2 regions of the Caulobacter sp. DWP3-1-3b2 genome follow, and region 2 is predicted to be linked to the other one. Evidence: predicted binding sites of a transcription regulator. Region 2 holds the regulator's gene; the other holds the start of a gene.
What was found. The regulator LexA, encoded in region 2, represses DNA repair genes until DNA is damaged. The targets are predictions, from matches to a motif close to ATGTTCNCNANNTGTTCT.
Positions count from the first base shown of each region.

Region 1 (11,668 bases), on a different contig from region 2:
GCTGAAATACGATTCCGTCGGCAAGTTGCTCTATGCCCGCACCCTGGGCGCCACCAGCACCGCCATCGGCTACAACATGGCGATCTCCGACACCGGCCAGGTGGCGATCGCCGGCTCGGTCACCGGCAAGCTGTCGGGCGCCGCCGATGGCCCGATCAATTCCGACAGCGCCGGTACGCTGACCGACAGCTTCGTCACGCTCTATAACGCCAAGGGCGATGAGACATGGACGGTCCGTCGTGGCGGCATGCTGGAGGACGAGGCCACCGCCGTGGCCTTCGGCCAGGACGGCGTGGTCTATGTCGGCGGCCGAGCCAAGTCCGACCTGCCGGGTTCGGCCAATGGCGCCACGCAAGGCGGCTATGACAGCTATCTGACCGGATTCGCCGCCGACATCACCGGCGCGCCCAAGGCTCTGTTCACCACCCATTTTGGCGGTGAAAACAACGACACGGTCTCGGGTATCGTCGTCAACGGCACGCAGGTGATTGTCGCCAGCAACGAAGGCAGCGAGGCCATGCTTCGCAGCTTCGACGTCTCCACCAGCATCGTCACGGAAGACCGCACGGCGCTGAATGACAAGGAAGTCTGGGTCACCGCGCCGGTCACCTACACCAAGGCCGCCACTTTCACCGCCGGCGCGACCCGCGACCTGGGCACGCTGCAGGGCGGCAATATCGCCGGCTTGGCGATCGACAACGGCCAGCTCTATATCGGCGGCTCGACCACCAACGGCGCCCTGACGATCAACAACAAGACCGCTGCCGCGTCCGGCGGCTCGGACGGCTTCGCCGCGCGCGTTTCGCTGGACCTGACCAGCACCGCCCAGGACGCCCTGGCCTATTACGGTGGCGCGGGCGACGACACCGTCACCGGCATGGCCGTGTCGAACGGCCAGGTCTGGCTGGTCGGCGCGGCCGGCAAGGACCTCGGCGGCCAGGCGACGGTCGGCGACAAGGACGGCTATGTCGCCCAGTTGGACGTGGCGGCGGGAACGGTCTCCTGGCAGCAGCGCCTGACCGGCAAGGACGGCTACGCCACCCCCACCTCGATCGCGGTCGACGCGTCCGGCGCCAGCAGCCTGGACGCCTTCGGCCTGCCGCGCGGCGTGATGGACTTCACCCAGTCGGACAAGATCGTCTCATCGACCTCGGCGCGGGCAGGCGACACCTTCCAGATCCGCACCCGGGCGCGCGGCGCGCTGACGACGATCAAGATCGACGCCAACGACACCCTCGACACCCTGGCCGACAAGATCCGCAAGGCCTCGGGCTTCGCCGCCAAGGTCGAGTCCGTCAGTTCCGGCAACAGCCGTAGCCTGCGGATCAGCCCGTCTCAGACCACTTCGACGGTCGAAGTCCTGCCCGGCAAGGGCGGCACGGACGTGCTGGAGGCGCTGGGCCTCAAGCCGGGCATCGTGCGCAACACCAAGTCCGACCACGGCCAAACCATCTCGGCCGACGGCAAGGGCCCGATCTACGGCCTGTCGCTGGACACCACCCTGGACCTCAGCGACGACAACGGTCGCAAAGCCGCGTCCGCGGCTATGACCAAGGCCCTGTCGGCCGTGCGCACCGCCTATCGCGAAATGGCTGACACCGCCAACGGGGTGAAGCGCGCCGACGCGACCGCCTCATCGGGCGCGACGACCGGTAAGGTCCCGGCCTATCTGACCGCCCAGGTCGCCAACTATCAGGCCGCCTTGAACCGCCTGACCGGCGGCGGCTAGCGCGAATTCACCGGATCCGAACTGGCTCTTGACCGGTTCCGGGCCGCTTCCATTCGCCTTGGTGCCCCGCCGGACTTGAAAGCGTCATCCTCGCGTCGTAGCCAGGGATCATGGAAGTTCTCAAAGACCGACGCGTGTTGTTCGGCGGCGCCGCCGTGGCTCTGGTGCTGGGCCTCGCCATCGCCTTTGGCGTGATGCATGGCAGCAAGTCCTCGACCGACGATCCCCCCGCCGCCCGCAGTGGCCTGGTCGTCGAGACCGGTCGCGCCGATGAGACCAGACTGGACGCGACCCGCCCGCTGCGTTGCTTTGTCGGCGGTCAGTTCGTCGGCGAGACCACCCTGGCCGAATGCGCCAAGAAGAACGGCGTGGCCACCGGCGCTCTCGACGTCGGCGTCGACGAGACCGGCGCCCTGGCGGCCGCCGACCAGGCCGGCATGGTCCTGACCCCACTGCCGCCGCCCGCCGAGGCCCCGACCCTACCGGCTCCGTCGGCGACCCCCGTCATCCCGATCCCCGCCGCCGCGTCCGGCGCGCCGCTGGCGGTCTGCTGGCGCTATCAAGGCAGCGAATGGCGCAAGCAGCCGGGCGAGATCACGCTCAACGCCTGCGCCCAGCAGCTCTACAGCGGCAAGTGCGAAAGGCCCGGCGGCGCCACCTATGGCCGTTGGGGCGACGAGACACTTCGCCTGGTGCCGGGCCACGTGGAGTCGTCGTCCGACAACCGCAGCTTCCATCCGATCATCGAACAGGGGCCAGGCTGCTCCATCCCGTCCGCGTAGAGAGATTTAAAGACCATGCGCTTGCTTCCCGTCGCCGCTGTCTCCCTGCTCGCCGCCGCCACGCTGCTGTCCGGTTGCGACAAGCGCACCTCCGCGCCGTTCGAGGCCGGGGTCTGTTTCCACGTCGCCGAGCAGAAGGACGGCACGCTGAAGTACAATCCGGTGGCCAGCAACGTTCCCAGCATGGAGCAGTGCGCCGCCGACCTCGAGGGCATGCGCCTGCGCTTCCTGCGCCTGGGCAGCCAGAACCGCGAGCTGACGGGCGCCTATCAGGGCAAGTTCATCTTCGTCCAGAAGGAAGGCATCTATCTGGGCGACACCTATGAGGGCTCGCGGTTCATGTCGCTGGTCCGCACGGGCGATGGCCGTTTGGCCGTGCCGGGCGCCATTCGCGAAGTCCAATAATGCGGGCTGACGCGGCGAGGCGGTGGATAACCCGCCTCGCTCCACAGGAACGTTTGCAGAACAAAGCTTGATTTTGCTTTCAGGAACTCGTTAACGTTCTCCCCAGATTTCGGCGCATAGGGTCGCCGGGCGAAAAACGGGAACTGCGTCCATGGCAGGCAGCGTCAACAAGGTCATCCTGGTGGGAAATCTCGGGGCCGACCCCGAAATCCGCACGCTCAGTTCAGGCGACCGCGTCGCTAACCTGCGTTTGGCCACCTCGGAAAGCTGGCGCGACCGCACCTCGGGCGAGCGCAAGGAGAAGACCGAATGGCACCGCGTGGTGATCTTCAACGATAATCTCGTGAAGGTCGCCGAGAGCTATCTGCGCAAGGGCTCGACGATCTATATCGAGGGCGCGATCCAGACGCGTAAGTGGGCCGACGCTTCGGGCGTCGAGAAATATTCCACCGAGATCGTGTTGCAGAAGTTCCGCGGCGAACTGACCATGCTCGGTGGCAAGGCCGACGGCGCCGGCGCCTCGGGTGGCGGTGACCCGGGCTATGACAGCGGCTACGGCGGCGGCGGCGGTGGTTCGAGCGGCGGCGCGCCGCGCAGCCAGCCCAGCGGCCCGCGCGAGAGCTTCTCGGCCGACTTGGACGACGAAATTCCCTTCTAATTTTCCTCTAGAATCACGTTGTAATAAGTGGCCGCTTCCCATTGGAATCGGCCACTTTTTTATTGCATCTGCCAATTTGTAATAAGTCGACTTAGCGTGGGTAAAACCCACCACGGTCGAGTGTAAATGAAAGGGCTCAACGACCATTTGCGTGTTCGTGCCACAAAGGGGGTGCGAGCGACTCCGGTCGTTCTCGGCCCCGGGCCTAGGCGAGCTTGCGCTGGCTCGGCCGGCGATGAACGTCGCTAGCCGAGCCCAGGTGTGGCAGCTGTCGTCGCCCGCCGGGCGACGCGAGAGGATGTCCGGCTCTGTCCTGGGTGACCATCGGTCAAAACCCCGATCTCGCGGCTGGAGGCTTCAAGGCGCCCGCGTCATCCGGCGGGGTTCACGGGCCTTCGCCGGATCACCAGATTGCGGATTTCAGTCATGTCCTCCATGGCGAACTTGACTCCTTCGCGGCCCAGCCCCGAGTCCTTGACTCCGCCGTACGGCATGTTGTCGACCCGGTAGCTGGGTACGTCGCCGACCAGGATCCCGCCGACTTCCAGCACGTCCCAGGCGCGCATCACCTTGTGGATGTCTCGGCTGAACACGCCTGCCTGGAGGCCATAACGGCTGTCATTGACCTCGCGCAGCGCGTCTTCAAAATCGCTGAAGCGGGATAGCACCGCGACAGGGCCGAACGCCTCCTCGTCCCGGACCTTCAAGCCGGGCCGGACTCCCTCCAGCAGGGTCGCCTGCAGCATCGCGCCTTCACGACCGCCGCCGCAGAGCAGAGTGGCCCCCGCGTCGCGGGCTTCATTGATCCAGCCTTCGAGGCGGCGCGCTTCCTTCTCGTCGATCATCGGGCCGATGAAGACCTTCGGGTCCTGCGGATCGCCAGCGACGAGCACGCGGGTCTTCTCGACGAGGAGGTCGCGCAGGGCGTCGTAGATGTCGTCGTGGATCAGGATGCGCTGCACGCCGATGCAGGACTGGCCTGACTGGTAGAAGGCGCCGAAGATGATCCGGTCGGCGGCGTCCCGCAGGTCGGTGTCGCGGTCGACGATCACCGCCGCGTTGCCGCCCAGTTCCAGCACCACCTTCTTCTTGCCGGCCTTGGCCTTGAGCGCCCAGCCCACCTCGGGCGAGCCGGTGAAGGACAGCAACTTCAAGCGCTCGTCGGTGGTGAACAGGTCGGCCCCGTCGCGGGTGGCGGGCAGGATCGAGAACGCGCCCTTGGGCAGGTCGGTCTCGGCCAGCACCTCGCCAATGATCAGCGCGCCCAGGGGTGTGCGCGAGGCCGGCTTCATCACGAACGGACATCCCACCGCCAGGGCGGGCGCGATCTTGTGAGCCGCCAGATTGAGCGGAAAATTGAACGGCGAGATGAACGAGCACGGCCCGATCGGCACGCGCTTCCACATGCCCTGATAGCCCTTGGCGCGCGGCGAGATGTCCAGCGGCTGGACCTCGCCGGTCATCCGCACCGACTCTTCGGCGGCGATGCGGAAGGTGTCGATGAGCCGGGTCACCTCGCCCCGGGAATCGTTGATCGGCTTGCCCGCTTCCATGCACAGGGCATAGGCCAGTTCGTCGAACCGTTCCTGGAAGCGAGATACGCAATGGGCCAGCACCGCCTGACGTTCATAGGCGGCCATCTCGGCCATGGGCCGGGTCGCCTCGACCGCCGCTGTAATCGCCTTGTCGATGGTCGCCGCGTCGGCCAGCGCGACCCGGGTCGCCACCTGGCCCGAATATTTATCGGTGACCTCCAGATCCTGGTTCGGAGTCTTGGCCTCGTTCGCCAGGTACAGGGGATAGGTCGATTTCAGGGATGGCATGGGTCGCTCCGATGGGTTGGTGCTTAGGTCAACGCTGCAGACCGTCGCCGCGACCCGGACGACATCGTACATTCGGCGGATCTTAACCTAACCGACCCGCCCAGCGTCCAGACTGCATTGTCCTGCTCCGGGTCGCGATCACGGTCAAGATTGTAGGTGCACGGCTTGATGGTCAGGGTGGCGTTGTCGAAGAAGCCGGGCCGCGCCACCGGTCAAGACCCTCGATCCTGTCCTGCTGGTTGGGCTCCTGGTCACCCGGCATCGTTCAGGCCGGCGACCTAGGCGGTCAGCGCGTCGACCACCGTCTCGCACAGCCGGTGGGTCTCCAGCGCGTCCAGCGCCGACAACCGTCGGCCGTCGCGCACCGCGCCGAGGAAGGTGTCGCACAGGTCCTCGAACCCGCGCTGGCGGCCGACCGAGGTCCAGTTTCCGCGTCGGTTCAGGGCCTCGGCCGCGCCCAGTTCGACGACCTGGTCAATGTCGATGATCCGGCGCTTCAAACCGCTACCAGAGACTTCGAGCGTCTCCTCGCTGGCCCCGCTGGCCCGGTTCATGATCCCGATCGCGTCGCGGCCGCCGCCTGATAGCGACAGCATCACGTGCTTGAGCCGGCCGTCGTTGACCTGGCCGCGCACCGAGGCCTGGTCGGCGCCGGGGGCAAGGAACCGCAGGGTGTCGACGACGTGAATATAGTCGTCGAACACCGCCCGGCGCACTTCGTCCAGTGGGCCGGCGCGGTTCTTCTGCATCACCACCAGCGGCAGGCCGAGAGCGGCGGCGTCGCGATAGGCGGGCGCATGGCGGCGGTTGAAACCGACCATCAGCGACACGCCGCGCGTCTCGGCCAAGTCGACGAGCGCCTCGCTATCGGCCGCATTGTCGGCCAGGGGCTTGTCGATCATCGTGGGCACGCCGACCTCCAGAAGGCGGCGGACGATGCCTGGATGGGCGGCGGTGGCGGCGTGGACGAAGGCCGCGTCCAGGCCGTCGGCAAGGGCAGCGTCGAGGTCTGTATGCAAGCGATCCACGCGCCAGGCCGCACCCAACTCCGCCAGGGTCGCGGCGTCGCGCGTGACAAAGGTCAGGGCGACGTCGGCGCGAGGCCCCAGCACGGGCAGGTAGGCCTTCTTGGCGATGTCGCCCAGGCCGATCATGGCGATGCGCAGGGTCATGGCTGGTAGGCGTCCGTGAGCAGGTGGTCGGCGAGGGCGCCAGCGTCCCAGGATTCCGCGCGCGGCGCGAGGAACAAGGGCGTGTCGCCCAGGAACGGCGTCAGGGCCCGAGCCGTCTGGCTCAGGTCCGGCGCGTCCGGGCTTTCGCTCATCACCACGGCGGCCACGCGCGCTCCGGCGCCGCCCAGGGCGACCAGGGCGGTCAAGACGTGGCTGATCGTGCCTAGATAGGAGCCGGCGACCAGCAGCACCGGCGCGCCGAGCGCGCTGATCATGTCGAGATTGGTCTCGTGGTCGGTCAGGGGCGACATTACCCCTCCGGCGCCTTCCACCAGCAACAGGCCGTCGCGGACCTCGGCGGCGCGGGCCAGCGCGTCGATGACCATGTCGTCCAGGATCAGGGTCTGGCCCTCCAACCGGGCGGCGATGTTGGGCGACAGCGGCGCAAGGTAGCGGCGTGGGGCTATGCGGAACACCTCACCGGGCGCGCCCAACGCCGCCGCCAACCGAGCCGGGTCGCTGCCGGCCGCGTCCCTGGGATCGAAGCCGCTGACCACGGGCTTGAACGCGTCGACGCCCGCGCCTCGGGCCTTCAGGGCGCGGATCAGCGCGCAACTCACATAGGTCTTGCCGATGTCGGTGCCGGTTCCAGTGACGAACAAGGCGGGCATCAGCGCGCCTTCACATAGTGGCGCACCAGGTCGGCCAGGCGCGCGATCTCGGCGTCGGGGTGGTCGGCGCTGAAGGCGATGCGCAGGCGGGCCTGCCCGTCCGGCACGGTGGGCGGGCGAATGGCCACCACCAGGAAACCCTCGGCCTCCAGCGCCTGTGAGGCGTCCAGCGCGGCCTCGGCCTCGCCAAGGATCACCGGCACGATGGGGCTGGCGGCCAAGGGCAGGCCCACAGCGGCGGTGAAGGCGCGGGCCTTGGCCAGGGGCAGGGCGGTCAGGGCCGGCTCGGCCTCGATGATGTCCAGCGCCGCCAGGGCGGCGGCGGCGGCGGCGGGCGGCAGGCCAGTGGTGTAGATCAGGGTGCGAGCGCGAGTCTTGATCAGGTCGACCACGGCCTGGGACCCACAGACATAGCCGCCGTAAGAGCCCAGGGCCTTTGAAAGCGTGCCCATCTGGAACGGGATTTGGGCGTCGGGGAACAGGGCGGCCGAGCCGCGACCCTGGGCCAACACGCCCACGCCATGGGCGTCGTCCGACAGAAGCCAGGCGTCATTGGCCTCGCAAACCGCCGACAGCCAGTCGAGCGGGGCGAGGTCGCCGTCCATCGAGAACACCCCGTCGGTGGCGACGATGGCGTGTCGGGCGCTGGCCCGGTGCTGCGCCAGCAGGGCGGCCAGGTGGTCGGTGTCGTTGTGGGCGAAGGGGATGATCCGCGCGCCCGACAACTGGGCCCCGGCCCAGAGACAGGCGTGGGCCAGTTCGTCGATTAATATGAGGTCGCCCGGGCCGGCGAAGGTGGGGATCAGCCCGGCATTGGCAAGATAGCCGGAGCCGAACACCACGCAGGCCTCGGTTCCCTTGAGTCGGGCCAATCGCGTTTCGAGCTGGGACAGCAGCGGATGGTCGCCGGTCACCAGGCGCGAAGCGCCAGCCCCCGCGCCATGGGTCTCGATCGCGGCTCGAGCGGCGGCCTTGACTTGAGGATGGTGCGCCAAACCCAGATAATCGTTGCAGGAAAACGACAGCAGCCGACAGCCGTCGCGCTCTACATAGGCCCCGGTCAGACGCTGGGTAGGCCTCGGGCGGCGCAGCAGGCTGGCGGCTTCCAAGCGGTCCAGCTTGTCGCCGGCATAGGTGTCGAGGCTGTGCATCAGGGTTCCAATTGCGACGCGACGCCGGAGGGCATAGGCAGTGCGCCCCGCCTAAGCAACAGGATCGCGCCATGACCCTCGAAAGCCCAGCCTGGCTGGTCCCATCTTGGCTTGAGAATGGCGCGCCCCATGTCTGGCGGCCCTATTGTCAGATGAAGACCGCGCCGCCGCCGCTGCCGGTGGTGGCGACGCGGGGTTCGCGGTTGATCCTCGACGATGGGCGCGAGCTGGTCGATGGCCTGGCCTCGTGGTGGACGGCCTGCCACGGCTACAACCACCCGCACATCGCCGCCGCCGTCCGCGACCAACTGGAGCGCATGCCGCACATAATGTTCGGCGGCCTGGCGCATGAGCCGGCCTATCGCTTGGCCAAGCGGTTGGCCGATCTGCTCCCTGGCGATCTGAACCACGCCTTCTTCGCGGAGTCCGGCTCGGTGGCGGTCGAGATCGCCATGAAGATGGCGTTGCAGTTCCATATCAATCGCGGCGTCGGTGGCCGCACGCGGTTCCTGTCGTTCCGGGGCGGCTATCATGGCGACACCCTGGCGACCATGACAGTCTGCGATCCCGAGGAGGGCATGCACAGCCTGTTCGCGGGTGTCATGCCTAGTCAGGTGATCGCCGATTTGCCGGTGGACGCCGCCTCCGAAGCCGTCCTCGACGCCCTGCTGGCCCAGCGGAGCGGGGAGATCGCCGCGATCCTGACTGAGCCGCTGGTCCAGGGCGCGGGCGGCATGCTGTTCCACGACCCCGAAGTGCTGCGCCGCCTGCGCCGCCTGGCCGACAAGCATGGCGTGCTGCTGATCTTCGACGAGATCTTCACTGGCTTTGGCCGCACGGGAGAGCTCTTCGCCATGCAGGCAGCGGGGATCGAGCCGGACATCGTCACCCTGTCCAAGGCCTTGACCGGCGGGACCCTGCCGCTGTCGGTGGCTATCGCTTCGACCAAGGTGTTCAAGGCCTTCTGGTCCGACGACCCCGGCGCCGCCCTGATGCACGGGCCGACCTATATGGGCAACGCCCTGGCCTGCGCCGCCGCCAACGCCTCGCTCGACCTGTTCGAGGACGGCGCCTGGCGGGCCGACGTCGCGCGGGTCTCTGCGGCCCTGGCCGAGGGACTGGAGCCCTGCCGCACCGCGCCGGGCGTGGTCGACGTTCGGGTGCTGGGCGCGATCGGCGTGGTGGAGTTCGACCAGCCGGTGGCGGTCGGCGCCCTGTGCGAGGCCTTCGCCGCCGAGGGCGCCTGGATCCGGCCGATGGGAAAGGTCATCTATCTGACCCCGGCCTTCACAACGCCCGATGCCGACCTGGCGCTCCTCACCGCAGCAATCCGCAAGGTCGTGGGCGCCGGCGGGGTTGAAGGAAGCGGCGGGGTCTGATCCAAGCGGCGCCATGTCCTCCACCAGCCCCCAGAGCGGACCTCTTAGCGGCCTCGAGCGCCTGGCGATCCTGGCCATCATCCTGGTCTGGGGCCTGAACAACTGCGCCGCCAAGGTGGCGACGGCGGAGCTTCCGCCGATGATGGTCGGCGCGCTGCGGTTTGGCCTGGCTCTGGCCTTCCTGTTTCCGTTCCTCAAGCCGCCGTTCCCGTGGTCCCGGCGATTGGTGGCGATCTGCCTGCTGTCGGGACCAATCCATTTCGGCCTGATCTACATCGCCTTCGGCATGGCCAAGTCGCTGAGCCCACTGGTGGTGGCCACCCAACTGTGGATCCCATTCACGGCGCTGTTCGCCTGGAGGATGCTGGGCGAGAGCATGAGGCCGTTGGCGATCGCCGGCCTCGTCGTGGCCTTTGGCGGGGTGGCCTGGATGAGCCTGGACCCGCATGGCGCGGCCGACCTGCCGGCCATCGGCCTGTCCATTATCACCAGCGCCTGCTGGGCCCTGGCCACCGTGCTGGTGCGCCAGACTCCCGGCGCGCCGCCGCTGAAGGTCCAGGCCCTGACCGCCGCCATCGCCGCGCCGGTGCTGCTGGCGCTGTCGTTCGGCTTCGAGCCCCATGTGGTGGAGCGCGTCCAAGCCGCGACGCCCATCGCCTGGGCCTGCGTGGCCTTCGCCGGGGTCGTCTCGACCATCGGGGCCAGCGCCCTGCTGTTCTGGCTGGTCCAGCGCCGCGAGGCCGGGCGGGTGACGCCCTATTTCCTGCTGACGCCCTTGGTGTCGTGCACCATCGGCGTGGCGTTCATGGGCGACAGGCTGACGGCTCAGTTGGTGATCGGGGCCGCCGCGACCATGGCCGGCGTGGCGCTGGTGGCCCTGACAGCGAAGAAGGTGGTCCCGGCCGAGGGCGAGGCGACCTAGCAGCGCCGTGGAAGCGGACGGGGACGCGCGCCTGCGCGCGTCCCCGATCCCGTTAGCCCTACTTCACCACCCCGCACGCCACCCGCGCCCCGGCCCCGCCGATCGGCTGGGTCTTGTAGTCGTCGGGGCTGGCATGGACGACGATGGACGAGCCGTCGGCGTCGAGCAGGGCCGGGCGGCCGCCGGCGCCGTTCAGCGACACCAGCGGCGAGAACAGCTCGGCGGTCGCCGAACCGTCGGCGGCGGCGAACAGGTTGGGCAGGTCGCCGTTGTCGTTGCCGGCGGGGTTCAGCAGGCCGTGAACCACGGCGGTGGTCGTATGGACATGGGCGCCGGCCGACTTGAAGTCCGGCGCTCCGCAGTCGCCCTTCTCGTGGAAGTGCAGGCCGTGCCAGCCCGGCGTCAGGCCCTTGGCCTCGATGCGCAGCAGCACGCCGTGCGGGGCCTCGGTCAGGGTGGCGGTTCCGAGCGTCTTGCCGTCGGCGCCCTTCAGCTCGGCGGTGGCGGCCTGAGCGATGGAAGCATGGGCCGCAGTCGCGGCGGCGATCAGGCCGAACGACAGGGCGAGGGCGGTCAAACGCATGGGAAACTCCTGGAAAGGACCCAAGGGACATGGGGGCTGGGGCCGCGAAGGTGGCGTCTTGATGATGGGAATGCTAACTGTTTCTGACGGTTCCGTGTTCGATTCTGACGGCGAAAAATCCCCTTGAGCGATGATCAAAACACTATCCCCGGCGCACCGGCTTCTCCGGCTGCCCGTGGGGACGTAATTCCCATCAATATCGAGGACGAACTGCGCCGTTCGTATCTCGACTATGCGATGAGCGTGATCGTCAGCCGAGCGTTGCCGGACGCGCGCGATGGCCTCAAGCCGGTTCACCGCCGCGTTCTGTTCTCGATGCACGAGCAGGGCCAGACGCCCGAGCGTTCGTACGTGAAATCGGCCCGGGTGGTCGGCGACGTGATGGGCAAGTAT
Region 1 is NZ_JAFCUB010000009.1:102,907-114,574, reverse strand. It holds gene ACP7AG_RS09130 (hypothetical protein) at 1-1,729, shown strand, start outside; gene ACP7AG_RS09125 (hypothetical protein) at 1,840-2,511, shown strand; gene ACP7AG_RS09120 (hypothetical protein) at 2,527-2,916, shown strand; gene ssb (single-stranded DNA-binding protein) at 3,068-3,574, shown strand; gene ACP7AG_RS09110 (aldehyde dehydrogenase family protein) at 3,946-5,397, opposite strand; gene ACP7AG_RS09105 (Gfo/Idh/MocA family protein) at 5,676-6,569, opposite strand; gene bioD (dethiobiotin synthase) at 6,566-7,240, opposite strand; gene bioF (8-amino-7-oxononanoate synthase) at 7,240-8,391, opposite strand; gene ACP7AG_RS09090 (adenosylmethionine--8-amino-7-oxononanoate transaminase) at 8,463-9,770, shown strand; gene ACP7AG_RS09085 (DMT family transporter) at 9,784-10,692, shown strand; gene sodC (superoxide dismutase[Cu-Zn]) at 10,751-11,275, opposite strand; gene gyrA (DNA gyrase subunit A) at 11,399-11,668, shown strand, end outside.
Region 1: the regulator LexA is predicted to act here: its motif matches at 2,963-2,980, upstream of ssb (single-stranded DNA-binding protein).

Region 2 (11,668 bases):
ATCGCCACCTTCAACGCCAAGCCGGGCGAGCCCTTCACCAGCCGGGCCCCGCAAGGCGGCTATCTGGTCGCCAAGGTCGAGGCCGTTCGCTCCGGCACGGTGGCGCAGTTGGCCCGGGTCACCGAGGCGATGCGCCGGCAGGCCAGCCAGGGCCTGTATCAGGACGTCGGCGACGCCGCCGCCGAAGCGGCCCGCCTGCAGGTCAAGACCCGGGTCAATCTGCCTCTGGCCCAAGAGGCGATCGGCGTCGATCCGGCCACCCTGCCTGGCGCCAAGGACGGCAAGAAGAAGCCAGACGCGCAATGAGCCTGGAGCCCGCGCTTGACGCCTTCACCGCCGCCTATGACGCCGGCCGGCCCCAGGTGGTTTGGACCCGGCTGATCGACGACCTGGAGACGCCGGTCTCGGCCTATCTGAAGATCGGTCACGGGCGGCCTTACGCCTTCCTGTTCGAAAGCGTCGAGGGCGGCGCCTGGCGCGGGCGCTACTCGATCGTGGCCATGAAGCCTGATCTCGTCTGGCGCTGTCGCGGCGACCAGGCCGAGGTCGCCGAGGGCGACGACATCGCCGCCGGCCGGTTCACGCCACAGGCGGGCGGCGCGCTGGATAGCCTGCGCGATCTGATCGCCCGCTCGCGGATCGAGATGCCGGCCGGCCTGCCGCCGCCCTCGGCCGGGGTGTTCGGGGCCCTGGGCTACGACATGGTCCGACTGGCCGAGCGCCTACCCAACGTCAATACCGACAGCCTGGGCCTGCCGGACGGGATCATGACCCGGCCGTCGATCGTCGCCGTGTTCGACGCTATCGCCCAGGAGATCATCCTGGTCACCACGGCGCGGCACAAGCCCGGCCTCTCGGCCCATGACGCCTATGCCGCCGCTCGCGCCCGGATCGAGATCGTGATGGCCGACCTGCGCGGTGCGCTGGCCCACTCGGCCCCACGCCCCAGCCACGGGCAGATGGAGTTCACCACCCCTGTCAGCCGCGAGGACTACGCGGTGGTGGTCGAGAAGGCGAAAGAGTACATCCGGGCCGGCGACATCTTCCAGGTGGTGCCCAGCCACCGGTTCCGCGCGCCCTTCCCGCTGGAGCCGTTCGCGCTCTACCGCTCGCTGCGCCGTACGAACCCCTCGCCCTTTCTGTTTTTCCTCGACCTCGACGGCTTCGAGCTGGTCGGCTCGTCGCCGGAGATCCTGGTGCGCCTGCGCGACGGCAAGATCACCATCCGCCCCATCGCCGGCACCCGGCCGCGCGGCGCGACGCCCGAAGAAGACCTGGCGCTGGAGAAGGAGCTGCTGGCCGATCCCAAGGAACGGTCCGAGCACTTGATGCTGCTGGACCTGGGCCGCAACGACGTCGGCCGGGTGGCGATGCTCAAGCGCGCCGGCAGCAATGACCCGGCGACCAGGAGCAAGGGCGCCAATGTCCGAGTCACCGACAGTTTCAAGATCGAACGCTACAGCCACGTGATGCACATCGTCTCCAATGTCGAGGGCGACGCGCCCGAGGGCGTGGACCCGGTCGACGTGCTGATGGCCGCCCTGCCCGCCGGCACGCTGTCGGGCGCCCCCAAGGTGCGGGCCATGGAGATCATCGACGAGCTGGAGATCGAGAAGCGCGGCGTCGGCTATGCCGGGGCGGTGGGCTATATCGGCGCCGACGGCTCGGTCGACACCTGCATCGTGCTGCGCACGGCCTTGGTGAAGGACGGCATGATGTATGTCCAGGCCGGCGGCGGCGTGGTGGCCGACAGCGATCCGGACGCCGAATATGAGGAGACCCTGCACAAGTCCCGCGCCCTCAAGCGCGCGGCCGAGGAAGCCTGGCGCTTCGCCTAGGGCTTAGCCGCCCAGGCGGTCGGACGGCAGGTGCTGGACGACCGCTGGCGGGGCCATGACCATCACCGTGGCGAAGGTGATGGCGCTGAGCGCCGCGAAAGCCGCCGCCGCCAGCACCGGCCCCATCTTCTGTCGACGCATCGGCTTGCGCAGCAGCGCCCTGGCATAGGCGATGGCGGCGGTGTCGAGGGCGGAATCAGCGGGGTTCATGGCGGTGAGGATGCCCTAGCCCCACATCCACGCAATGCGGCGCTTTCGCACTGGGGGCGTTGCGAGAAAATCTCCCGCGCGAATCCCCTCACCTTTTGCGCCAAACCCGCTAGAAGCTGTTCCCGAAAGGCGGCGTCATGATCTTGGTCATCGATAACTACGACAGCTTCACCTACAATCTCGTCCACTATCTGAACGAGCTTGGGGCCGACACCGTCGTGCATCGCAACGACGACCTGACCGTGCAGGAGGCCCTGGCCCTTCGCCCGCAGGCGATCCTGCTGTCGCCCGGCCCCAAGGCGCCCGACCAGGCCGGCATCTGCCTGCCGCTGCTGCGCGGCGCGGCCGACGACCTGGCCATCCTCGGCGTCTGCTTGGGCCACCAGGCCATCGGCCAGGCCTATGGCGGCGACGTGATCCGCGCCAAGGCGGTGATGCACGGCAAGACCAGCCCGATCCATCACAACGATCTGGGGATCTTCAAGGGACTGCCCAACCCCTTCACCGCCACGCGCTACCACAGCCTGGCGGTCGACAAGGCCACCTTGCCCGCCGAGCTGGAAATCACCGCCTGGACCGAGGACGGCGAGATCATGGGCGTGCAACACAAGACGCGCCCGGTCTATGGCGTGCAGTTCCACCCCGAATCGATCGCCACCGAGGGCGGCCACCAACTGCTGGCCAACTTCCTGGACCTGGCCAAGGTCAAGCGCGACACGGCGATCTGGGTCTAGGCGATGTCGGACGCCTTCAAGCCCCTGCTGGCCAAGCTCGCCGATGGCCAGACCCTCGACGAGGACGACGCCGAGCTGTTCTTCACCGCCTGCCTGCGCGGCGAGCCGACGCCCGCCCAGGTGGCCGCGGCGGTCACCGCCATGCGCCTGCGCGGCGAGACCGTGGGCGAGATCACCGCCTGCGCCCGGGCCATGCGCCGGGCGGCCATCCACCTGGACCACCCCTATGACGTCATCGACGTCTGCGGGACGGGCGGCGATGGCTTGCATACGCTCAACATCTCCACCGCCGTGGGCTTCGTGGCGGCCGGCGGAGGGCTGAAGGTGGCCAAGCACGGCAACCGGGCGATCACCAGCAAGTCGGGCGCCGCCGATGTGCTGGCGGCCTTGGGCGTGAACATCGACGCGACCCTCGCCCAGCAGCGCCAGGCGCTGGACGACGCCGGCATCTGCTTCCTGTTCGCCCAGGCCCACCACGGGGCGATGAAGCACGTCTCGCCGATCCGCCAGCAGCTAGGTTTCCGCACCATCTTCAACCTGTTGGGCCCGCTGACCAATCCGGCTGGGGCCAAGCGCCAGGTCGTGGGTGTCTCGGCCCACCGCTTTGTCGAACCCGTGGCCAAGGCTTTGGGCGCTCTCGGGGCCGAGCGCGCCTGGTCGGTGCACGGGGCCGGCATGGACGAACTGACCACCACCGGCGAAACCGAGGTCGCCGAATGGCGCGACGGGGCCCTGCGCCTGTTCACGATCACACCTGAAGCCGTGGGCCTGCCGCGCGCCGCCCTGGCCGACATCATCGGCGGCGAGCCGGCCTATAACGCCGCCGCCCTTACCGCCCTGCTGGACGGCCAAAAGGGCGCCTATCGCGACATCGTCATGCTGAACGCCGCCGCTGCCTTCCTGGTGGCCGACAAGGTCGAAACCCTGCGCGAGGGCGTCGAACTGGCCGCCGCCGTGCTCGACGACGGCCGCGCCAAGGCGGCCCTGGCCGGTCTCGTCGCGGCCACCAACAGTGAAACTGTAAGCGCATGACCGATATCCTCGCCAAGATCGCCGCATACAAGCGCGAGGACGTGGCCGATCGGAAGCGCCGCCGCTCGTTCGCCCAGATCGACGCCGCCGCCAGGATCGCCAACAGCCCGCGCGGCTTCAAGGCGGCCCTCGAGGCCGATCACGCGCCCGGCAGGCTGGCCCTGATCGCCGAGATCAAGAAGGCCTCGCCGTCCAAGGGCCTGATCCGCGCCGATTTCGACCCGCCGGCCCTTGCCCGGGCCTATGCGGCCGGCGGCGCCTCGTGCCTGTCGGTCCTGACCGACGGTCCCAGCTTCCAGGGCGCCGACGGCTATCTGATCGATGTCCGCGCCGCCGTCAGCCTGCCCTGCATTCGCAAGGAGTTCCTGGTCGACCCCTGGCAGGTGGCCGAGAGCCGGGCCCTGGGCGCCGACGCCATCCTGGTGATCCTGGCGATGATCGACGACGCCCTCGCCGCCGACCTGCTGTCCGAAGCCGCGCGCCTGGGCATGGACGCCCTGGTCGAGGTGCATGACGAGGCCGAGATGGAGCGGGCGGGCCAGTTGGGCGCGACCCTGGTGGGGATCAACAACCGCGACCTCAAGAGCTTCGTGGTCGATCTGGCCGTCACCGAACGCCTGGCCGCTCAGGCTCCGGAGAACGTCCTGCTGGTCACGGAAAGCGGCCTGTTCGTCGCCGCCGATGCGGTGCGGATGGAAGCGGCCGGCGCCAAGGCCATGCTGGTGGGCGAGAGTCTGATGCGCCAGGCCGACGTTGCGGCGGCGACGCGGGCCTTGCTGGGTTAGGCTGCTGACCTCGTTCGACAAGCCTCCGCAAGACGCGTCCTGGCGACGGCGCTGGCTAGGCTGGCGGCCGGCGGCCGCCGCCCTGGTGCTGGGCCTCGGGGCGCTGGGCCTGATCGCCTCGCGCTGCGCCCCCGAGCAGAATACCGTCAAGCCGGTCGCCCCCACCGCGACGGCGGCGCCCGTCACCCTGCCCCTGCGGCCAAAGGATTGGCGCGGCGCCATCGACTATCGAGCCCTGGACGCTCGCATCCACGCGATGATGGCTGACAAGTCCATGGAAGGCCTGGCGATCGCCGTGGTCGAGAACGGCCAACTGTCGTTCGTCCAGGGCTACGGGCTCACCGCGCCGGAGAGCGGCGAGAAGATCGACGCCGACACGGTCTTCCGCTGGGCGTCGCTGTCGAAGACGGTGGCGGGAACGCTGAGCGCCCGCCTGGCGGCGGACGGGGTGATCGCGCTCACCGATCCCCTGGGAAAGTTCGATACGAGCCTGCGCCTGCCGGGCGACGCCCAGAACGCGCTGACGGTCGAGCAATTGCTGTCCCAGCGCACTGGCCTGCCCCGCAACGCCTATGACGGCTGGCTCGAAGGCGGGCGAGACCCGCGCCAGATCCGGGCAAGCCTGGAGGCCGTGCCCCTGCTCTGCCCGCCCGGCACGTGCCACAGCTACCAGAACATCGCCTATGACACGATCCGCGAGGTCGTCGAGACCGCCACCCATCGCCCCTATGCCGAGGAGGCTCGCCAGAAGCTGTTCCTGCCTCTGGGCATGACCGGCGCGACCATCGGCATCGACGGTTTGCGGACCGCCAAGCATTGGGCGCGGCCTTCGCGTGGCGGCCGCAGCGTGCCGTTGGTCGAGGCCTATTACCGCATCCCCGCCGCAGCGGGCGTCAATTCCAACATCGTGGATCTGGCGCGCTGGATGCAGGCGCAGATGGGTCAGGCGCCCGCCGTCCTGCCGGCCCCGGTGTTGGCGGACATCCAGCGACCGCGCGTCAATACCGGCCGGCCCTATGGACGATCGGCCATGGGCCGGGCGCTGGAACACCCCGGTTACGGCCTGGGCATGCGCAGCTTCACCTACAAGGGCCACCGCCTGATCGGCCACAGCGGGGCGGTGACCGGCTATCGCTCGACCATGATGTTCGATCCCGCCACGAAGACCGGCGTGGTGATGCTCTGGAACAGCGAGGGCAGCCTGCCCTTCAAGCTCCAGGCCGAGGTCTTCGACAACGCCTATCGCCTGCCGTTCGAGGATTGGCTTCAACTAAAAGGCGATGGCGCGATTGTCGCACCCTGAGCGCTGCTACCAGAGATAGGGAATCAGCGCCGCCTTGCGCCGGCGATAGGCCACATGCTCATCGCTGAATCGGGCCGTCATCGCCGCGTCCTCCACCCGTATGCGCCACCCGAAGGCGATCAGGCCGGCCAGCAACAGCGCCAGGATCGACAGTCCACTGCCCAGGCCAAGGCCAACGCCGACCAGGCTCAGCAGGCTGCCCAGATAGGCCGGGTTGCGGACGATCCGGTAGGGGCCGCCCGTGATCATCCGGTGACCGTCGTGCAGATGCACGGTGCGGCGGAAGAAGGCCCCGAGGGTCAGTATGGCCCACAGGCGCAGGGCCAGGCCCGTCCAGATCAGGACCAGCGCCAGGAGCCGCGCCTCGCTCCTCCACTGGATTATGCGAGCAAATTCAGAGGCGTTGGCGGCATAAAAGGCGACGAAGATCCCCGCCGCGATAATCAGGACCACGGCCTGCAGGCTGCCCCGGTCGGCGTCCTGGCCGCTGGCCGTGCGCCGGTCGCGCCACCAGACCCACAGCTCAAACAGGCAGAAGGCGCCGTAGCTGGTCCAGAAGGCGCGCGGCCAACCCGTGGTCAGAAGCCAGGCGTGGTCCATGTCGCGAAGGCTCCCCTCGGCAAAGATTACGGCGTTCAGCTACACCGAACATCGATCGCCGCGTCAACTTGACATTAACGAAGAACACCTAGAGAACATTTGAAAGGTTTGCGGTTTGTTCCGCGACGACTTGCGAGGCCGACATGCTCACGCGCAAGCAGCACGAGCTGCTGATGTTCATCCACGAGCGGATCAAAGAGAGCGGTGTCTCTCCCTCCTTCGACGAAATGAAGGAGGCGCTCGACCTGGCGTCCAAGTCAGGCATCCACCGGTTGATCACGGCGCTGGAAGAGCGCGGCTTCATCCGCCGCCTGGCGCACCGCGCCCGCGCGCTGGAGGTGATCAAGCTGCCGCAACAGGCCACGACGGCCGCCCCGCCCAAGGGTCGCGGCGCCTTCAAGCCGCAAGTGCTGGAAGGCGGCGGGCAGGCGCCAGCCGCGCCCGCGCCCGTCCAGATCGCCGCCGACAACACCCGCGAACTGCCGATCCTCGGCCGCATCGCCGCTGGCACGCCCATCGACGCCATCCAGCATGAACGCGAGCGCCTGCCTGTGCCCGAATCCATGCTCGGCGGCGGCGAGCACTATGTGCTCGAGGTGCAGGGCGATTCGATGATTGATGCCGGCATCCTCGACGGCGACTATGTCATCATCCGCAAGGGCGACACCGCCAACAGCGGCGAGATTGTCGTCGCCCTGGTCGGCGAGGAAGCTACGCTCAAGCGCCTGCGCAAGAAGGGCGGCTCGATCGCCCTGGAAGCCGCCAATCCCAAGTACGAGACCCGCATCTTCGGTCCTGACCAGGTCGAGGTCCAAGGCAAGCTGGTGGGACTGATCCGGCGGTATCATTAGATTTTCGCCCATCCCGGTGAACGCCAGGATGAGCAGGGTTTGCATCACGGCTGGGGGCAGGCCGCATGGGCCTGTCCTCATTTGCATTTGCGAAAGACCACGCAGACTCTGCTGCGGTCCGAGGTCCCTAGGTCGCCAGCCCGGCCGGCCGGTTTTCCGCATATTGCGGCACGTTCAGCGGCATCATCCACGGCTCGCGGCGCTTCACCCAGACCTCGTATTGCGGGATGAACCGACCGGTGTCGTCGAAGCCGCCCAGGTGAAGCTCGATCTCGTCCTCGCCCTCACGCCAGAACACCGGCGAGCCGCAAACCGCGCAGCCGTGCGAGCGGCCGCGCTCAGAAGTCGCCCAGGCGAAGGTTTCGCCCTCGACCCGCACCTTGTCCGACCGAAAGACCGCGAAGGCGTTGCAAGGCGCGCCGTGGCGCTTGCGACAGGTTAGGCAGTGGCACATGCCGACCCGCAGCGGCCCGCCCTCCGCCACATAACGCACCGCCCCACAGGCGCAGCCGCCTTGTCGTTCCATAGTCGTCTCCGTCTCGAGGCCCGTGCCCGGCCTCGCCTCGCCTCGCCTCGCCTCGCGATTCAGAACGCCAAACGCCCTTTGAGTTCCGCGAACGGGATAATGACATGCTCCCGATAGGCCGGCCGCGCCCGTAGCCGGTCGTACCAGGCCTGCAAACGGGGCTGCGGCGGCCGGTCGATCTCCAACTCGAAATAGCGATATAGACAGGCGCCAATGGGGATGTCGGCCAAGGACAGCGCCTCGCCCATCATGAAGGCCCGACCTTCGAGTCGCGCCTCGACCTGGCCCAGGCAGCGATGGGTGCGTTCCACCGCCTGGGCGATGGCTGGCCCATCTCGCAAAACCTCGGGCGTTCTGTAAAAGCCCCAGAACACTCCGCTCAGGAAAGCTGGCTGCAGAGCGGTCTGCGACCAGTCCATCCAACCATCGACCGGCGCCCGCGTCGCCGCGTCGGTTGGCCAAAACCGCCCTTCGCCGTAGGTGGCAGCCAGGTATCGAAGGATGGCGTGCGACTCCCACACCGCGACACCGCCGTCCTCGAGGACAGGCACGTGACCATGCGGGTTCATCTCCCGAAAGTCCGGGCTGTCCAGGCCGCCGAAGTCACCACCCGCCGGAAGGTGCTGATGCGGCAGGTCAAGCTCGGCGATCAGCCAGAGCACCTTCTGGACGTTCAACGAATTGCGTCTTCCCCAGACCTTGAGCATGGCGTCCCCCTATGGCGTGTTCGTCCACGGCCGCACGCCCCGCAGCGGCTGGGCCCAGACGATCCACCACCCACCGTCGCGGCGATAGAGCTCGGCCGCGCCGCCGACGGCGAAGTCGGTCGCGTCGAGTACGATGCGGTCCCGGCAGGCCGGCGGCGTGATCGGAGCATAGCCGCGCAGCACGACGATCTCGGCGTCCGCGCACATCGCCGCGAGAACGTCGGCGTCCGGAGCGGCCTTGCTCCAGGACAGGGCCAGCGGCACCGGCGAAGTCTTGGTGGGCGCGCAGGACCGCCGATCGCAGGCATAGGACGGACTCCGCGCGGTGTCGGTGGGCACGGCCAACCCCCGCCGGCGGCTCCAGAGCTCCGCCCCGAACCGCCGGGCGTCGGGGCGCAGCAGGACGGCCCGGCCGCCGTCGCGCACCGCCGCCGTGGTTCCGTCTGGCGCGATCCAGACGTCGGGCGCCGGCGGCCGGGGCCATAGCGCCACCGCCAGGGCCAGGGGCCCGCCCAACCAGCGCAGGCGTCCGCGCCACAGGCACAGTAACATCAGGCCGACAAAGGCCAGGGCCAGGGTGAAGGGCGGGCCGCTGGCCACCACCCGTTGAGCCCCGCCGGCGCTGGCGAAGCCATGGGCGATCCACAGCATCGCGTCGATGCCCCAGCCGGCCACGGCCAGGAACGGTCCTCCCAGGCCAAACACTTCCAGCACCGCCCCGATCGCCAGGAACGGCATGATCACGAAGGACGACAGCGGCGCGACCGCCAGGTTGGCCGGCAGGCCCCAGACCGCCACCCGGTTGAAATGCTGCATGGCGAACGGCCCTGTCGCCAGGCCAGCCACAAGACTGGCCCCGATGCTCACCGCCAGCCAGTTCATCGCGCCCTGGAAGAGCCGGATCGGCCAGGGGACCGAGATCTCGCGCACAGGCCTGGGCCAAGCCTCGGCCAGGGCGACCAGGGCGGCGGTGGCGGCGAACGACATCTGAAAGCCCGGCGCGCCGGCCGACTCGGGTTGGACCAGCAGGATGGCCAAGGCCGCAATGGCCAGGCCGTGCAGGGTGATGGCCTGGCGATCGAACAGGATGGCGGCGAAGGCCACGGTGGCGGTGATCGCCGCGCGCAGCGCCGGCGGCGGCGCGCCGGAAATCACCAGATAGATGAAGATCGCCGTCAGCCCGGCCACGGCCGCCACCTTCTTGCCGGGGACCCGCAGGGCCATCCACGGCCAGGCGGCGATGACCAGCCGCACCAGCCCAAACAGGAACCCGCCGACGATGGCCATGTGCAGGCCCGAGATCGACAGGATGTGGGCAAGGCCCGAGGCCCGCATGGCGTCGGTCTGGTCCTGGGTGATCCAGGCCTCGTGGCCGGTGACCATGGCCGCGGCGATCCCGCCCGTCTCCGGCCCCATCCGCGCGACGATGCGGCTGGCCAGCCTCCAGCGATAGGCGTTGACCGCCATGGCAAGGCGCAGGCGAGACGGCGGCGGGTCCATCTCGGCGGGGCGGGTCTCGCCTATCAGGAAGCCGACCCCGCCCACGCCGCGGAACCAGGCGTCTCGGGCGAAGTCATAGGCGCCGGGCGAGGCTGGCGGCGGCGGCGGTCCCAACATGGCCCGGAGCCGGATGGCTTGACCCGGCGCGGGAATGTGCTCCGCGTCCACGGTGACGCGGATCCGCTTGGGCGTGTCTTCCGGCGCAAGCCGGCTGATCGAGGCCGGCGCGATCAACAGGCGTGGCCCGCCGGCGCCGGGGCTGACGACGTCCACCACGAAGCCGTCGATGGTAACTACCGTCCGATCGCCGCTCATGATCGGCGCGGCGACCAGCACGGAACGCACCTTGCCGGCCAGGGCGCCGGCCGTCAGGAAGGTCGCGAGCACCAGCAGCACCGAAACGGCCCGGCCCGGCCAGCGTCGCGCGGCAAGCCAGACCACGGCCGCTAGTCCCAAGGCCAGCCCGCCCAGCAGCGTCCAGGATGGCTCGACCTTCAGCTCAAGATAGCCCGCCGCTCCCAGGCCGAAGGCCACCGGCGACCACAGCATCCAGCGCTCGCGATTGGCGTCGATCTCGCGCCACAGCGACGCGCCGAACGCCGCCGCACTAGGACGGGCGCGAATCCGCGTGCTAAGACGCGCCGCCCAGCCGCCGCCGGTCTTGCCCGGCGTCGCGGTCCTCGCCACGTCCGTGGCCTCCACTAAGTCAGCCCCGGTTCCGATGACCAATTCCCCCGTTCCGACGACCGCCCCCAAGAAGGATGGCGCCGTCGTCACCCGCTTCGCCCCGTCGCCGACCGGCTTCCTGCACATCGGCGGCGCGCGCACGGCGCTGTTCAACTGGTTATATGCACGCCATACGGGTGGGAAGTTTCTTATTCGCGTTGAGGACACCGATCGGGAGCGTTCGACCGAAGCCGCAGTCGCCGCGATCTTCGAAGGCCTCGACTGGCTGGGCCTGACCTCTGACGAGGAGGTCGTCTTCCAGCACAAGCAGGCCGACCGCCACCGCGAGGCCGTACAGCAACTTCTGGACGCCGGCCGCGCCTATCGCTGCTGGATGAGCGTGGAAGACCTGGCCCTTGCGCGCGAACTGGCTCGGGCCGGCGGCCCCGCCCTGCGCTCGCCCTGGCGCGACGCCCCGGAGCCCAATGATCCGACCGCGCCCCACGTCATTCGCTTCAAGGGCCCGCTGGACGGCACGACCATGGTCGATGACCTGGTCAAGGGGCCGGTGACCTTCAACAACGCCGAACTCGACGACCTTGTGTTGCTGCGCGCGGACGGCGCCCCGACCTACAACCTGGCCGTGGTGGTCGACGACCACGACATGGGGGTCACCCACGTGATCCGCGGCGACGACCACCTGAACAACGCCGCCCGCCAGACCCTGATCTATCAGGCGCTGGGCTGGACCCTGCCGGCCTTCGGCCACATCCCGCTGATCCACGGCCCCGACGGCGCAAAGCTGTCCAAGCGTCACGGCGCCCAGGCCGTGGGCGAGTTCCAGGACATGGGCTACCTGCCCGAGGGCCTGCGCAACTACCTGGCCCGCCTGGGCTGGGGCCATGGCGACGACGAG
Region 2 is NZ_JAFCUB010000006.1:81,848-93,515, forward strand. It holds gene ACP7AG_RS06475 (peptidyl-prolyl cis-trans isomerase) at 1-306, shown strand, start outside; gene trpE (anthranilate synthase component I) at 303-1,838, shown strand; gene ACP7AG_RS06485 (hypothetical protein) at 1,842-2,048, opposite strand; gene ACP7AG_RS06490 (aminodeoxychorismate/anthranilate synthase component II) at 2,186-2,782, shown strand; gene trpD (anthranilate phosphoribosyltransferase) at 2,786-3,814, shown strand; gene trpC (indole-3-glycerol phosphate synthase TrpC) at 3,811-4,599, shown strand; gene ACP7AG_RS06505 (serine hydrolase domain-containing protein) at 4,568-5,902, shown strand; gene ACP7AG_RS06510 (methyltransferase family protein) at 5,909-6,502, opposite strand; gene lexA (transcriptional repressor LexA) at 6,646-7,353, shown strand; gene ACP7AG_RS06520 (GFA family protein) at 7,481-7,879, opposite strand; gene ACP7AG_RS06525 (glutathione S-transferase family protein) at 7,939-8,586, opposite strand; gene ACP7AG_RS06530 (ComEC/Rec2 family competence protein) at 8,596-10,773, opposite strand; gene gltX (glutamate--tRNA ligase) at 10,808-11,668, shown strand, end outside.